One region of the Streptomyces sp. NBC_00388 genome, then DNA from elsewhere that is predicted to be linked to it. Evidence: riboswitches for the same ligand, from Rfam matches in the RefSeq annotation. Region 1 holds a riboswitch; each other region holds the start of a gene.

Evidence for each region. Region 1 has a riboswitch for cobalamin ahead of OG917_RS02445 (HoxN/HupN/NixA family nickel/cobalt transporter). Riboswitches for the same ligand answer to the same signal wherever they lie in the genome.
Region 2: it holds a riboswitch for cobalamin, as region 1 does, so the genes downstream of both, OG917_RS07750 (cobalamin biosynthesis protein) here and OG917_RS02445 (HoxN/HupN/NixA family nickel/cobalt transporter) in region 1, are expected to answer to the same signal.
Region 3: it holds a riboswitch for cobalamin, as region 1 does, so the genes downstream of both, OG917_RS03445 (ABC transporter substrate-binding protein) here and OG917_RS02445 (HoxN/HupN/NixA family nickel/cobalt transporter) in region 1, are expected to answer to the same signal.

The regions. Positions count from the first base shown of each region.
Region 1 covers NZ_CP107948.1:512,738-517,382, forward strand. Annotated here, with positions in the region: gene OG917_RS02440 (polysaccharide deacetylase family protein) at 1-566, opposite strand, end outside; gene OG917_RS02445 (HoxN/HupN/NixA family nickel/cobalt transporter) at 940-2,028, opposite strand; cobalamin riboswitch at 2,058-2,260, opposite strand; gene cobN (cobaltochelatase subunit CobN) at 2,418-4,645, opposite strand, start outside.
Region 2 covers NZ_CP107948.1:1,682,645-1,687,289, reverse strand. Annotated here, with positions in the region: gene OG917_RS07755 (cobyric acid synthase) at 1-1,351, opposite strand, end outside; gene OG917_RS07750 (cobalamin biosynthesis protein) at 1,348-2,277, opposite strand; cobalamin riboswitch at 2,401-2,537, opposite strand; gene OG917_RS07745 (hypothetical protein) at 2,707-2,970, opposite strand; gene OG917_RS07740 (inorganic phosphate transporter) at 2,989-4,227, opposite strand; gene OG917_RS07735 (class II aldolase/adducin family protein) at 4,497-4,645, shown strand, end outside.
Region 3 covers NZ_CP107948.1:749,155-753,799, reverse strand. Annotated here, with positions in the region: gene OG917_RS03455 (ABC transporter ATP-binding protein) at 1-492, opposite strand, end outside; gene OG917_RS03450 (FecCD family ABC transporter permease) at 489-1,520, opposite strand; gene OG917_RS03445 (ABC transporter substrate-binding protein) at 1,568-2,557, opposite strand; adenosylcobalamin (AdoCbl) riboswitch at 2,562-2,712, opposite strand; gene OG917_RS03440 (PP2C family protein-serine/threonine phosphatase) at 2,789-4,102, shown strand; gene OG917_RS03435 (DedA family protein) at 4,142-4,645, opposite strand, start outside.

The DNA of each region.
Region 1 (4,645 bases):
ATCGCGCCGTCCTTGACGTCGCGCAGCACGGAGCCGGTGATGCTCTTCGTTCCCGGCCGCGCCCAGTCGTTGGTGTCGAGCGACCAGCCCAGCGGCTCCATGCCCAGCTCGGCGCAGATCCCGAGGGTGGCCGGGTTCCAGTCGCCGTACGGTGCGCGGGCCCACTCCGGCGGGGCGCCGAGCACCTTCTCGATCAGCTCGCTGGTCCTGGTGAGTTCGGACCGGGCGGCGGCCGGCCTCACCTTGGTGAGCTGGGGGTGGGTCCAGGAGTGGTTGGCGACCGCGTGGCCCCCGTTCGCGATGTCATGGAGCAACTGCGGGTATTCGACGGCGTTCTCACCGATCACGCAGAACGTCGCCTGCACGTCGTACTGGGCGAGGATGCGCAGCACCTGGGGTGTGTAGAGGGGGTCGGGGCCGTCGTCGAAGGTGAGGGCGATCCTGCGGCCCGGCCCGTCCATGGAGTAGACCGCGTGGGTGCGGACCGCCGGGTTCCGGGAGGGGGAGCCCATCGACGTCTCGCCAGCGAAGGGGCGCAGCCGGTACGTGGGGGGTCTGGCGGGCACGGCCGCCGGCGGCCCGGCGGCCGGCGCCCGGACGCGGTGGGGCGGTGCGGCGGTGGACGGTGTGTGTGACGGATGGGGCGCGGTGGCGCCGGAGGGACCGTAGGCCCGGGAGAACACTCCGCCGACGGCCAGAGCGCCGAGACCCACGGCGGCGCGTACGAACCTGCGACGCCCTTGCGTATTAGTGTGATTTTCAGACTGCATGGCACCGTACTGCCATACAACGGCGCGAAAGCACCGCCGACACCGCCGGAAACGCGTGCACAACCACTCCGACGGGCTCAACCCTCACCCCCGCGGCCCGCGACACGCCGTGGTCGCACCCGTGGCAGGCGGGGGTGCGGGCTCACCAGCAGCCCCCGCCCTTGCCGGTTCAGCCGCTGTCGGCGGCCCGGAGCGTCCACCGCTCCTCCACCCTGGCAATCCGCCAGTAGGCCAGTGCAGCGACCCATACCAGGACGAAGAGTCCGACGATGAGGTAGCCCACGTTCCCGAGATCGAGGCCCGCTATCCAGTCGGTGACCGCGTCCTGGAGGCCGAGCTTGTCGTGCAGCACACCGATCAGTTCGATGGTGCCGATGAGGAACGCGACGGCGATCGACAGACCGGTGATGGCGAGGTTGTAGAAGACCTTGCGCACCGGGTTGGAGAAGGCCCACTGGTACGCGAAGTTCATGAAGGTGCCGTCGAGTGTGTCGAAGAGGCTCATGCCGGCCGCGAAGAGCAGCGGCAGACAGAGGACGGCGTACCAGGGCAGCCCCGCTGCGGCGCCGCTGCCCGCCATCACCATGAGGGTGACCTCGGTCGCGGTGTCGAAGCCCAGGCCGAAGAGGAAGCCGAGGGGGTACATCTGGCCCGGCCTGGTGATGGACTTGGTGAACCGGCCGAGTATGCGGTTCATGAACCCGCGTGAGTCCAGGTGCGATTCGAGTTCGGCCTCGTCGAAACGTCCGGCGCGCATCTCCCGGAACACCCGCAGGATCCCGGCGAGGGCCACGAGATTGAGCGCCGCGATGAGGTACAGGAAGGTACCGGACACACTCGTGCCGACGACTCCGAGCACCTGATGGGCGTCCGAGCCCTCGTTCATGAGCACGCCGGCGAGCCGCGCTCCCCCGGCGACCAGCGCGGCCATGGCCACCACCACACTGGAGTGGCCCAGCGCGAACCAGAAGCCCACCGAGACCGGGCGCTTCCCGTCGGCCATGAGTTTGCGTGTGGTGTTGTCGATGGCGGCGATGTGGTCGGCGTCGAAGGCGTGCCGCATCCCGAGTGTGTACGCGGTGACGCCGAGGCCCACCCCGAACGCCTTGGAGCCGACTTCGTAGTGCCCTGGCTCCACCAGCAGGAACAGGACGCCGAACGCGACGGCGTGGAGCGCCGCTATCACCGCCAGCAGTCCGGCGGTACGCAGGGTGTCCTCGCGCCGCCAGGCGAACACGGCGGTTTCGGGCAGGGTCATGCGGGTCACGCTCCAGCACCTCGTGGATCACTTCGTGAGATGCCGTGGCCGGTCTCCTGGCTGACGGGTTCGCTGACGCTCGCCTCCGGCCCTGCCTTCCCGGCCGCGGGCGCGGCCAGTGGCTTCGACGGGACGGGGCTCCCCGATCACAGTGGCGAGGGCCGCTCCGGTCTGAGACCCCCCGAAGGGGCTGTCACCGGTCTTCCCGAGCACCACGGCCCTTTCACCCTAGGTTCCGGGCTGCCGTGGCTGCAACCGGCTCCCCGTGGGCGGGTATCGGAGGCGCATCGGCCCGCCGGCGGACGGGTTCCGTCGCCGCGCACCACTGCGGGGCGGCGCGGCTCCGCTGCCGCGCCGCCCTCGGGACCCGCCTCGGGGGGCCAGGACGGTCAGTCCTCGCCCTCCAGGTTTCCCTCGGTCTCCAGATAGACCTGGCGCAGCGCTTCGAGCGTTGCCGGGTCCGGCTCGGCCCACATGCCCCGGGACTCAGCCTCCAGCAGCCGTTCCGCGATCCCGTGCAGGGCCCAGGGGTTGGCCTGCTGGAGGAAGTCGCGGTTCACCGGGTCGAGTACGTAGGTCTCGGTGAGCTTGTCGTACATCCAGTCGGCGACGACCCCGGTGGTGGCGTCGTATCCGAAGAGGTAGTCGACGGTGGCAGCGAGTTCGAAGGCACCCTTGTAGCCGTGCCGCCGCATCGCCTCGATCCACCGGGGGTTGACCACCCGCGCGCGGAAGACCCGTGAGGTCTCCTCGACGAGGGTGCGGGTGCGAACGGTCTCGGGACGGGTGGAGTCCCCGATGTACGCCTCCGGCGCGCTTCCGCGCAGTGCCCGGACCGTGGCCACCATGCCGCCGTGGTACTGGAAGTAGTCGTCGGAGTCCGCGATGTCGTGTTCGCGGGTGTCCGTGTTCTTCGCCGCGACCGTGATCCTCTTGTACGCGGTCTCCATCTCCGCGCGGGCCGGGCGGCCGTCCAGCTCCCGGCCGTAGGCATAGCCGCCCCAGACCGTGTACACCTCGGCGAGGTCGGCGTCGGTGCGCCAGTCCCGGCTGTCGATGAGCTGGAGGATCCCGGCGCCGTAGGTGCCGGGGCGGGAGCCGAAGATCCGGGTGGTGGCCCGGCGTTCGTCACCGTGCTCGGCGAGGTCGGCCCGGGTGTGGGCGCGTACGAAGTTCTGCTCGTCGGGTTCGTCCAGGGACGCGGCCAGCCGTACCGCGTCGTCCAGCAGGCCGATGGTGTGCGGGAACGCGTCCCGGAAGAAGCCCGAGATGCGCAGGGTGACATCGATGCGGGGGCGGCCCAGCTCACCGAGCGGGACCGGCTCAAGACCGGTGACGCGGCGTGAGGCGTCGTCCCACACCGGACGGATGCCCAGGAGCGCGAGAGCCTCCGCAACGTCGTCGCCCGACGTGCGCATCGCGCTGGTCCCCCACAGGGAGAGACCCACCGATGTGGGCCATTCGCCGTTGTCGGTGCGGTAGCGCTCCAGCAGCGAATCGGCGAGCAGTTGTCCGGTCTCCCAGGCGAGCCGGGACGGGATGGCCTTGGGGTCGACGGAGTAGAAGTTGCGGCCGGTCGGCAGGACGTTGACCAGACCGCGCAGCGGGGAACCGGAGGGGCCTGCCGGGACGAAGCCGCCGTCCAGCGCGTGCAGGGCGTGGTCGATCTCGTCCGTGGTGGCGGCCAGCCGCGGCACGACCTCGCGGGCCGCGAAGCCGAGGATGTCGGCGACCGCGCGGGGGTGGCCCTCGGCCACCTCGGCGACGGCCCCGGGATCCCAGTCGGCCGCCTCCATGGCCTCGACCAGGACACGCGCCTGCTCCTCGGCGGTGTCGGCCGCGGTGCGGGTCGCGTTGGCCTCGTCCAGGCCCAGGGCTTCGCGCAGCCCCGGCAGGGAGGCGGTGCCGCCCCAGATCTGCCGGGCGCGCAGAATGGCCAGCACCAGGTTGACCCGGTCGGCCCCGGCGGGCGGGGTACCCAGGACGTGCAGCCCGTCGCGGATCTGCGCGTCCTTGATCTCGCACAGCCAGCCGTCGACGTGGAAGATGAAGTCGTCGAAGCCCTCGTCGTCGGGCCGGTTCTCAAGCCCGAGGTCGTGGTCGAGCTTGGCGGCCTGGATCAGCGTCCAGATCTGGGCCCGGATCGCGGGGAGCTTCGCCGGGTCCATGGACGCGATCTGGGCGTACTCGTCGAGGAGTTGCTCCAGGCGCGCGATGTCGCCGTAGGAGTCGGCCCGGGCCATCGGCGGGACCAGGTGGTCGACCAGCGTGGCGTGGACACGGCGCTTGGCCTGGGTGCCCTCGCCCGGGTCGTTCACCAGGAACGGGTAGATGAGAGGAAGATCACCCAGGGCGGCGTCGGGGCCGCACGCGGCGGACAGGCCGGCGTTCTTCCCCGGCAGCCACTCCAGGTTGCCGTGCTTGCCGAGGTGGATCATGGCGTCCGCGCCGAAGCCGCCGTCGTCCGCGGAGGCGGCGACCCAGCGGTAGGCCGCCAAGTAGTGGTGCGAGGGCGGCAGATCGGGGTCGTGGTAGATCGCGATCGGGTTCTCGCCGAAGCCGCGCGGCGGCTGGATGAGGACCAGCAGATTGCCGTGCCGCAGGGCGGCAAGCACGA
Region 2 (4,645 bases), 1.2 Mb from region 1:
GTACGAAGCGGCGCCCCGCGACGGCAGCGACCTCGCGCAGGAAGGCCCTGCGGAAGCCGTCGCTCTCCAGCGAGCCGTGCCAGTGGGTGCCCCACACGGAGCCGGCGCGACAGCCGTCCAGGAAGGGGGAGCCGCCCAGGACCTCCGCGACCCCGTGGTGGATCTCGTATCCGTCGACGGGCTCGCCGAGCGCCTCACCGGTGGGCCGCGCCAGGGTCTTGCCGACGGCGAACCGTACCCGCACGGGCAGCAGGCCGAGCCCGGCCACGGACCCCGCACGCGATTCGACGGTGTCGTCGATGTGCTCGCCGAGCAGCTGGAATCCGCCGCAGATGCCCAGCACGGGACGGCCATCGGCGGCCCGCCTGGCCAGCGCGTCCGCGAGCCCGCGCCGGCGCAGCCACTCCAGGGCGCGCACCGTGCCGCGCGTCCCCGGCACGATCACCAGGTCCGCGTCGGCCAGCTCATCCGGGCGGTCCACGAACCGCACCACGACGCCCGGTTCGGCGGCCAGCGCGTCCACATCCGTGAAGTTCGACATCAGCGGAACCGCGCAGACGGCGACCCGCAGCACGTCCTGCCCGTGCGGCGCCGACACGGCCGACTCGCGCACCGCGCCGCGCATCGACACCCGCAGCCCGTCCTCCTCGTCGATGCCCAGACCGTGGGTGTACGGCAGAACGCCGTAGGTGCGCCGTCCGGTGAGCCCCTGCAGCATGTCCAGGCCCGGCTCAAGCAGGGACACGTCACCGCGGAACTTGTTGACGAGGTACCCGGCGACGAGCGACTGGTCCTCGGCGCTCAGCAGCGCCGTCGTACCGAAGAACGACGCGAAGACCCCGCCCCGGTCGATGTCGCCGACGACGACCACCGGGAACCGCGCGGCGCGCGCGATGCCCATGTTGACGATGTCGGTCCGCCGCAGATTGATCTCGGCGGGACTCCCCGCCCCCTCACAGATCACCGCGTCATACGTGCTCCGCAGCTCGGCGAGGCAGTCGGTGACCGTGGAGAGCAGCGCCTGCTGCCGTCCGCCGTGGTAGCCGCGGGCGCTCATCTCGCCCACCGGCTTCCCCATCAGCACGACCTGGCTCGACCGGTCGCTGCCCGGCTTCAGCAGTACCGGGTTCATCAGCGCGGTGGGTTCCACCCGCGCCGCCTGCGCCTGCATCGCCTGGGCCCGCCCGATCTCCGCGCCCTCGCGGGTGACGAACGAGTTGAGCGACATGTTCTGCGCCTTGAAGGGGGCGACCTTCACGCCCCGGCGCACCAGCCACCGGCAGATCCCTGCCGTCACCACGCTCTTCCCGGCATCCGATGTCGTCCCGGCCACCAGCAGTCCGCCGCTCATCCGCGCACCTTCCTCACTGCGAGAGCCGTCGCGAGCGCCAGCAGGGACACCCGGCGGGACAGCCGCACCGCGCGCTCGATGTCGCCGACGGCCACGGGCCGGCCGCCGCTGTTGAGTACCGCCCGGTGCTCGGGCCGGCCGCCGTACGCGAGGGTGCCCCCGAGCCGCACACCGAGGGCGCCGGCGAACGACGCCTCCACCGGGCCCGCGTTGGGGCTCGGATGGCCGCCCGCGTCCGACCGCCAGGCCCGCAGGGCGCCCCGCGGGTCGCCGCCCGCGAGGACCGCGAGTACGGCGGTGAGCCGGGCGCCCGGCCAGCCCGCCAGGTCGTCGAGCCGGGCCGACGCCCAGCCGTACCGCAGATAACGGGGCGACCGGTGGCCGACCATCGCGTCCAGGGTGTTCACCGCCCGGAACCCGGCGAGCCCGGGGACCCCGGCCAGTGCTCCCCATACCAGCGCCCCCACCACCGCGTCGGAGGTGTTCTCGGCCACGGACTCCACGACGGCCCGCGCGATCTGCTGCTCGTCGAGGGCCTGCGGGTCGCGTCCGCACAGATGGGGCAGCCGCTCCCTGGCCGCCGCGACATCACCGGCGGCCAGCGCGGCGCCCACGGCGCGCGCCTCACGCCCCAGCGAGGTGCCGCCCACGACGGCCCAGGTGGCGGCGGTGGTCAGGGCGACAGCGGCGGCAGGACGGCCGCGTACGGCACGCCGGGCCAGCACGGCGGCGCCCACCGCGCCGCCCGCACACACCGCGGTGTGCAGGGCGCCCCACCCGCGGTGGTCGCGCCACAGCCGGCGCTCCACCGCGGCGGCGGCCCGCCCGAAGGCAGCGACCGGGTGGCCACGCCGGGGGTCGGCGAAGACGAAGTCCGCAAGGAGGCCCGTGGTGGCGCCGTAGACGAAGACACGCTCGGCACGCATGGGGTCAGCAGGCCGGTACGCCTCGGCGGGCCGTCGGAGCGGCCGTGCTCGGTACAGCGGGCGGTTCGGGCAGCTGGCAGCCGCACATGGCGTAGTCCTCACTCAGGGTGTCCGCGCCCTGGTACGACGTGACCGGCGGTGAGAGTTCCTGGCTTCCGGGGTGTGATCCCCGGTGACAGTGGCGGGACCGCGCCGGATTCGCACCGGCTTCCTCTCCTGCCGCCGTATTGGCCCCGGAAGTCCACCACGGTCGGCGAACACCCGTCAACCCGCCTTGACCTGCGGCGGGGCAGTGTGCCGAGCCCCACACGGACCGCCGGGGGCCGCCCGGACGCCCCGCACGGTCCCGGCCGCGCGCGGAAGCGCCCGCCCGGCGGCCGGTGGGGGCCGCAGGACGGGCGCGGGGGCGCTGTGGGGGAGGGGTGGTGGTCAGGCGACGATCAGATAGATCCCGTACGCCACGGCCGCCGCGCAGAGCGCGAAGCAGGCGTACGAGCCGGCCCGCACGGCCTGCGCCGGGCCCCGGCCCGTCCCGGCCGGTGAGGCGGCGGCGGGCGCGGTCGCGGTACCCGCTTCTGCCGCGGGCTTCCGTGCCAGGCCCACCACGCCGAGGGTGAACAGGCCCACCAGTCCGACGGTCGCCACGAGGCTGACGCCGAAGACGGTGCCGAGAGCTGCCCAGTCGATGTCCATGTGCGGTGTCCTTCTCCTTCAGACCGTGGCGGGCCGGTTGGGCTCCGGCGCGGGGATGGTGGCCCGGAGACCGTCGGAGACCGCTCCGGCGGGCGGCGGGGCGACGGCCGCGATGGCGGTCGTCACCACCCCCGCCGGTCCGTCGGACGCGACCGGTTCGTCAGGGGTGACACTGTGCTGGCCGACCGGCGTGCGGCGGGAGAGCGACCAGATCACACCGGAGCCCACGACCAGCAGAGCGGCGACGGCTCCGACGCCCCACGGGCCGCGGCCCGTCAGGTACTCGGCGCCCGCGCCGACGAGCGCCGCGGCGGGCAGGGTCAGACACCAGGCGACGAACATCCGGGTGGCGGTTGACCAGCGGACCACGCCGCCCTTGCGGCCGACGCCCGCTCCCATCACGGCGCCCGAGCAGACCTGGGTGGTGGAGAGGGAGAAGCCGAGGTGCGAGGAGGCCAGGATCACGGTTGCGGCGCCGGTCTGGGCGGCGAAGCCCTGCTGCGGCCTGAGCTCGGTGAGGCCCTTGCCCATGGTGCGGATGATGCGCCAGCCGCCCAGGTAGGTACCCAGTGCGATGGCGGTGCCCGCGGAGACGATGACCCACAGGGGCGGGTTCGATCCCGGTGCGATGACGTGGCCGGTGACCAGGGCGAGGGTGATCACGCCCATGGTCTTCTGCGCGTCGTTGGTGCCGTGGGCCAGCGAGACGAGGCCGGCGGACGCGATCTGGCCCGCCCGGTAGCCCTTGGCGGTGGCCTTCTCGTCCGTACGGCGGCCGATCCGGTACGTCAGCCTGGTCGCCAGCAGCGCGGCGAACCCGGCGACCACCGGAGCGGCGACCGCGGGGAGCAGCACCTTGGTGATGACGACTTCGCCGTTGACACCGGACGAGCCGACCGACATCAGCGTGGCCCCGATGAGCCCGCCGAAGAGTGCGTGGGAGGAACTGGACGGCAGGCCGAGCAGCCAGGTCAGCAGATTCCAGAGGATGGCACCGACGAGTGCCGCGAAGATCACTTCTGTGGTGATGCCCTGTTCGTTGATGATCCCGCCGGAGATCGTCCTGGCGACCTCGACGGACAGGAAAGCGCCGACCAGGTTGAGCACGGCGGACATGGCCACCGCGGTCTTCGGTTTGAGAGCGCCGGTCGAGATGGTCGTCGCCATCGCGTTGGCCGTGTCGTGGAAACCGTTCGTGAAGTCGAACACGAGAGCGGTAATGATCACGATCCCAAGGAGCAGGGTCAAGTGTTCCATTTACCTGGGCAATCGTTCGAGGTCATTGACGAGACGAACCTAGGCAACCTTGGTGAACGGAAGATGAACTGAGCCGGGCGCTGTGGTGACCCTCCCCGGAGGCGCTGGTTCCGTCTCTGTCCCGCGGGTGCGCCGGCGGCATACCGGAGCGCGCGGGGGCCTGGCATCATCGCCGGACGACCGGCCCTGCCCGCTCCCCGCGGGCGGCGGGCCGGCGGCGCACCCACCGGGGCGGTCCCGGGACCGGCAGCGACGGAGGAGCGGAAGCGATGGAAGGTACGGCAGGGGAGCCGCAGGAGGCCGGTCCGCTCGCGAGGGCCTGGCAGGAACTGGTCGCCACCGCCCGCAGGACCGCGGCCGATGGGCTGGTCGTCGGCACATCGGGCAACGTCTCGGTGCGCTGCGGCGACCTGGTCCT
Region 3 (4,645 bases), 240 kb from region 1:
CAGCCCGGGTTCCTGGACGAGCGCACGGGCGACGAGTGCGCGCTGGCGCTCGCCGCCCGAGAGCGCGTCGAAGCGCCGCCGGGCCAGCGTCTCCGCCCCGACCCGGCGCAGCGCCTCACCGACCCGCCGGGTGTCGTCGGGCCCGTCCTGCTCCCAGAACCTCTTGTGCGGACTGCGCCCCATCGCCACCACTTCGTGCACGGTCAGCCCGAAGACCCCGGTCGCGTCCTGGGGCACCACCGCCATCAGCCGGGCGCGTTCCTTGACACTCAGCCCCGCGGTGTCCACGCCGCCCAGCAGCACCCGGCCGGCGGCGGGCCGCAGCGCGCCGTGGACGCAGCGCAGGAAGGTGGTCTTGCCGCTGCCGTTGGGGCCCACCAGGCCGACCGTCTCGCCCGGCAGGGCGGTCAGGCCCACCGAGTCGAGCAGGGTGCGGCCGTCCACCTCGTACGAGAGGTCCTCGACCGTGAGCCGGGACGGTGTCGCGGTCATCCGGCGATCCCCTCGGTCCTGGCGGAGCGCCGCAGCAGCCACAGGAAGAACGGGCCGCCCGCGAGCGCGGTGACGACTCCGGCGGGGATCTCCTGCGGGGCCGCCGCCGTGCGCGCCAGGAGGTCGGCCAGCAACAGGAAGACCGCGCCGCCGAGCGCCGCGACCGGAAGCAGCCTGCGGTGCCCGGCCCCCACGGTCAGCCGGGCGGCGTGCGGCACCATCAGGCCCACGAAGCCGATCGCCCCGCTGCAGGCGACCAGAACCCCGATCACCAGGGAGACCAGCACGAAGACCCCGCCCCGGAAACGGCCGGTGTCCAGCCCGAGGGTGTGCGCCGCCTCCTCGCCCGTGAGGAGCAGGTCGAGCGGGCGCGCCAGTGCGGCCAGCAGACCGATACCGAGCACCAGCACGGCGGTGGGCAGGGCGAGTTGGTCCCAGCGCGCGGCCCCGAGCCCGCCCAGAGTCCAGAACAGGATCGAGCGGGCGTGCTCGGCCTCGGCGGAGAGGACGAGCACGAGACTGGTGAACGCGGACAGGATGTACTGGATCGCCACCCCGGCCAGGATCAGCCGCCCGGTGGTGACGGTGCCGCCGCGCCTCGCCATCACGTACACCGCCACCAGCGCCCCCATGGAACCGGCGAACGCGGCGGCGGGCAGGGCCACGGTCGTCGCCGCGCCGGCGCCCAGGACGATGACCGTGACGGCTCCGGCCGAAGCCCCCGACGAGGCGCCCAGCAGGAACGGGTCGGCCAGCGGATTGCGTACGAGCGCCTGCAGGACCGTGCCGGTGACCGCGAGACCGGCACCGACCACCGCCCCGAGCACCACCCGGGGAGCCCGCACGTCCCACACGATCGAGGCGTACGCACCCTTACGGGGACGGCCGAACACGGCCTGCAGGACCTCGCCCGGCGGGATCCGGACGGGACCCAGGGCGAGCGCGGCCACTGCCACCACCAGAAGAAGGACGACCAGCCCGGCCGTCACCGCGGCGAACCGCGCGGCCGAAGGCGCGCCGTGCTCCACCGCGCCGTGCTCCACCGTGCCGTGCTCCACCGCGCCGTGCTCCGCCCTCACGCCACGCCCGGGTGCAGCTGCCCGGCCAGGTCCTCCACCGCGTCCGCGACCCGGACCCCCACGACGGCCGACGACAGCGGCAGGACGGCGAACCTGTTGTGCTTGATCGCGGGGACCCCGGCGAGCGCCGGGTCCTCCCGGAGTCTCTTCTTCTTCGCCTCGACCGGGGTCCCGCCGTAGTCGTAGATCACAATGACGTCCGGCTCGCGCTTGACGACCTGCTCCCACGACACGGTGCCGAAGGCGTGGTGCACATCCGAGAAGATGTTCCGGCCGCCCGCCAGGGAGATGATCCGGTCGCCGATGCCGTAACCGCCCGCCGTGAACGGGGAGCTGTCGCCCGAGTCGTAGACGAAGACGGAGGGCCGCGGGCTCTTCCGCAGTCCCGCCTCCACCGTGTCGATCTTCCGCTGCTGCCCGGCGATCAGTCTCCTGCCGCGCGCCGGTACCCCGAAGGTACGGGCGACCTCGGTTATCTCGGTTCTGACCGCGTCGAGTCCGGCCGGCCCCCGGGTGCAGGACTCGACGTTCAGCCGGGTGGCGATACCGGACTCCTCCAGCCCGGCGCGGTCCCGGCCCTCGCCCTTGTCGAAGGCGCTGGCGTAACCGCCGTACACGAAGTCGGGGTTGACGCCGAGCAGCGTCTCCTTCGACGGGTACTCCTTCGCCAGCACCCGGGTCCTGGCGTAGGCGGACCGGTATCGGGGGAGCACCGCGTCATCCGCGTAGGCCGTCCCCGCGATGCGCTGCCCCAGCCCGAGGGCGAGCATCACCTCGGTCGCGTGCTGGTTCATGGTGACGGTGCGCTCCGGGGGAGCGTCGAAGGTGGTCCGCGTACCGCAGTTGGAGACCGTGTACGGGAAGCCGGCCGCGGTCCTGGCGCCTTGCGGACGCTCCGTCCCGGTGCCGGGCGAGCCGCAGGCGGCGAGCGGGAGGAGAAGTGCGGCGCTCATCAACAGGCGCGGCGCAGTACGGAACGTGGGCATGGCCCTGCCTCTCCCGGGGAGTCCTCGTCCCCTGGTGACGGTGGAGAAGGCGGCGCGTCAGTGTCTGACTCCCGGGCCCGGAGGCCTGGTCACAGTGGCGGGACCGTACCGGATTCGCACCGGTTTCCTGGCCTGCGCCGCCTGGGTGAACGGCCCCAGTGTGTCAGACCGTCCGGCCGGGGCCGCCGCGCCGTCCGTCCGGCCGGGGTGCGTCTCGTGCAGACTGATGGTGTGGCCACAGACGATGCGCAGGACAGGCTCGCGGCGGTCAGGCAGGACCTGGAGCGCGCGACCGCCCGCCTGCGGCTGCTCTCCGACGTCAGTACCGCCCTGTCCAGCGTGCTCGACGCCGAGGAGGCGCTCGGCCGGCTGGCGCGGCTGATCGTCCCTCAGCTCGCTGACGCGTGCGTGGTGGATCTGGTCGAGGGTGACGGGGTGCGCCGCCGGACCGCTGTGCACCGCGACTCCGCACGCGAGCTGCCGGAGCAGCCGGACAGCCTGCCGTGGTCCGAAGAGGCTGCCGCCCCGCTGGCCCGGGTACTGCGCGGCGCTGGGCCGGTGACCGTGACGGACTTCGGGGCTCCTGCGTCCGCGGGGTCCCTCCAGTCGGCGCAGCTGGAGCTCTACCGCGTACTCGGCGCGAAGTCGGTGCTGATCGTGCCCCTCCAGGTGCGCAGAGAGGTGTTCGGCGCGCTCAGTCTCGTCCGCACCGAGTCGGCCGAACCCTTCGGAGACGAGGAGATCTCCCTCGCCGCCGACCTCGGACACCGGGCCGGGCTCGCAGTCGAGAACGCCCGGCTGTACGCGGTCCAGCTCCGCACGGCCGAGCAGCTGCAGCTCTCGCTCCTGCCCGACCTGTCGGGAATCGAGCACCTGGAACTCGCGGCACGCTACGTGCCCGCGCGGGAGGGAGCCGAGGTCGGCGGCGACTGGTTCGACGCCTTCCGGCTGACCGACGGCTCCACCGTGCTGGCCATCGGCGATGTCGTCGGCCACGACCTCTCCGCGGCCGTGGGCATGGGACAGCTGCGCAACATGCTGCGGTCGCTTGCCTACGACAGCGGTGACTCGCCCGCAGGCGTGATGCGCCGCCTGGACGGCGTCATGCAGGGGCTGAGCACGACCGAACTGGTCACCGGTGTGATCGCACGCATCTACACGCCCCCCACCGGGCCGTGGTTCATGCACTGGACCAACGCGGGGCACCCGTCCCCGGTACTGACCGGCCCCGCCGGGGGCAGCCGGCTCCTGGAGGAGGGGCTGGCCCCGGTCCTGGGGGTCGATCCGGCCATCGAGCGGGAGGACGCACTGACCGTGCTGGAGCCGGGCTCCACCCTGCTGCTGTACACGGACGGGCTCATCGAACGGCCGGGTGAGGACATCGGCCGGGGCTTCACCAGACTCCGCCAGCACGTGGCGAACCTGGCCGAGGAGCCCCTCCAGACCTTCTGCGACGAACTGCTGGCGCGACTCATGGACGGCCACTTCGACGACATCGCGGTACTGGCCCTGCGCGTTCCGCCGGTGGAGCAGGGCCCGGGGTGACACAGGCCCGGGGTGACACAGGGCGGCAGCCGCGCGCGCTCATTCGCCGCGGCCGGGGGTGCCGGTCCCGCCGGCGCCGTCCCCGGGCTCACCGGATGTGCCACCGTCCGCAGGCGTGTCCGCCCCGTCGGCCGGGCCCCCGCCCGCGCTGTCGCCCCTGCGGCGCCGCCGGACGTATCTGATCACCAGCACGACGACGACCAGTCCCACGAACAGCAGCGCGGCGCCCCGGCCGACGAAGTTCTCGATGCTGCTGTAGGCGTTGCCCGCCGCGTAGCCGACCAGAGTGAAGCCGGCCCCCCAGACCAGGCCGCCCAGGGCGTTGAAGAGGAGGAAGGTGCGGTAGGGCATGCCCGACGCGCCCGCGAGCGCCGGCATGACCGCGCGGAAGAACGCCACGAAACGGCCGAGGAACACGGCCACCGGCCCCCGCCGCCGGATCAGGTCCCGGGCGGACTCGATGCTGTTCCGGTGGCGGCGCAGCGATCGCGCGGCCAGCAGCCGCGGACCGAATCTGCGGCCGATCTCGTAGCCGACGGAGTC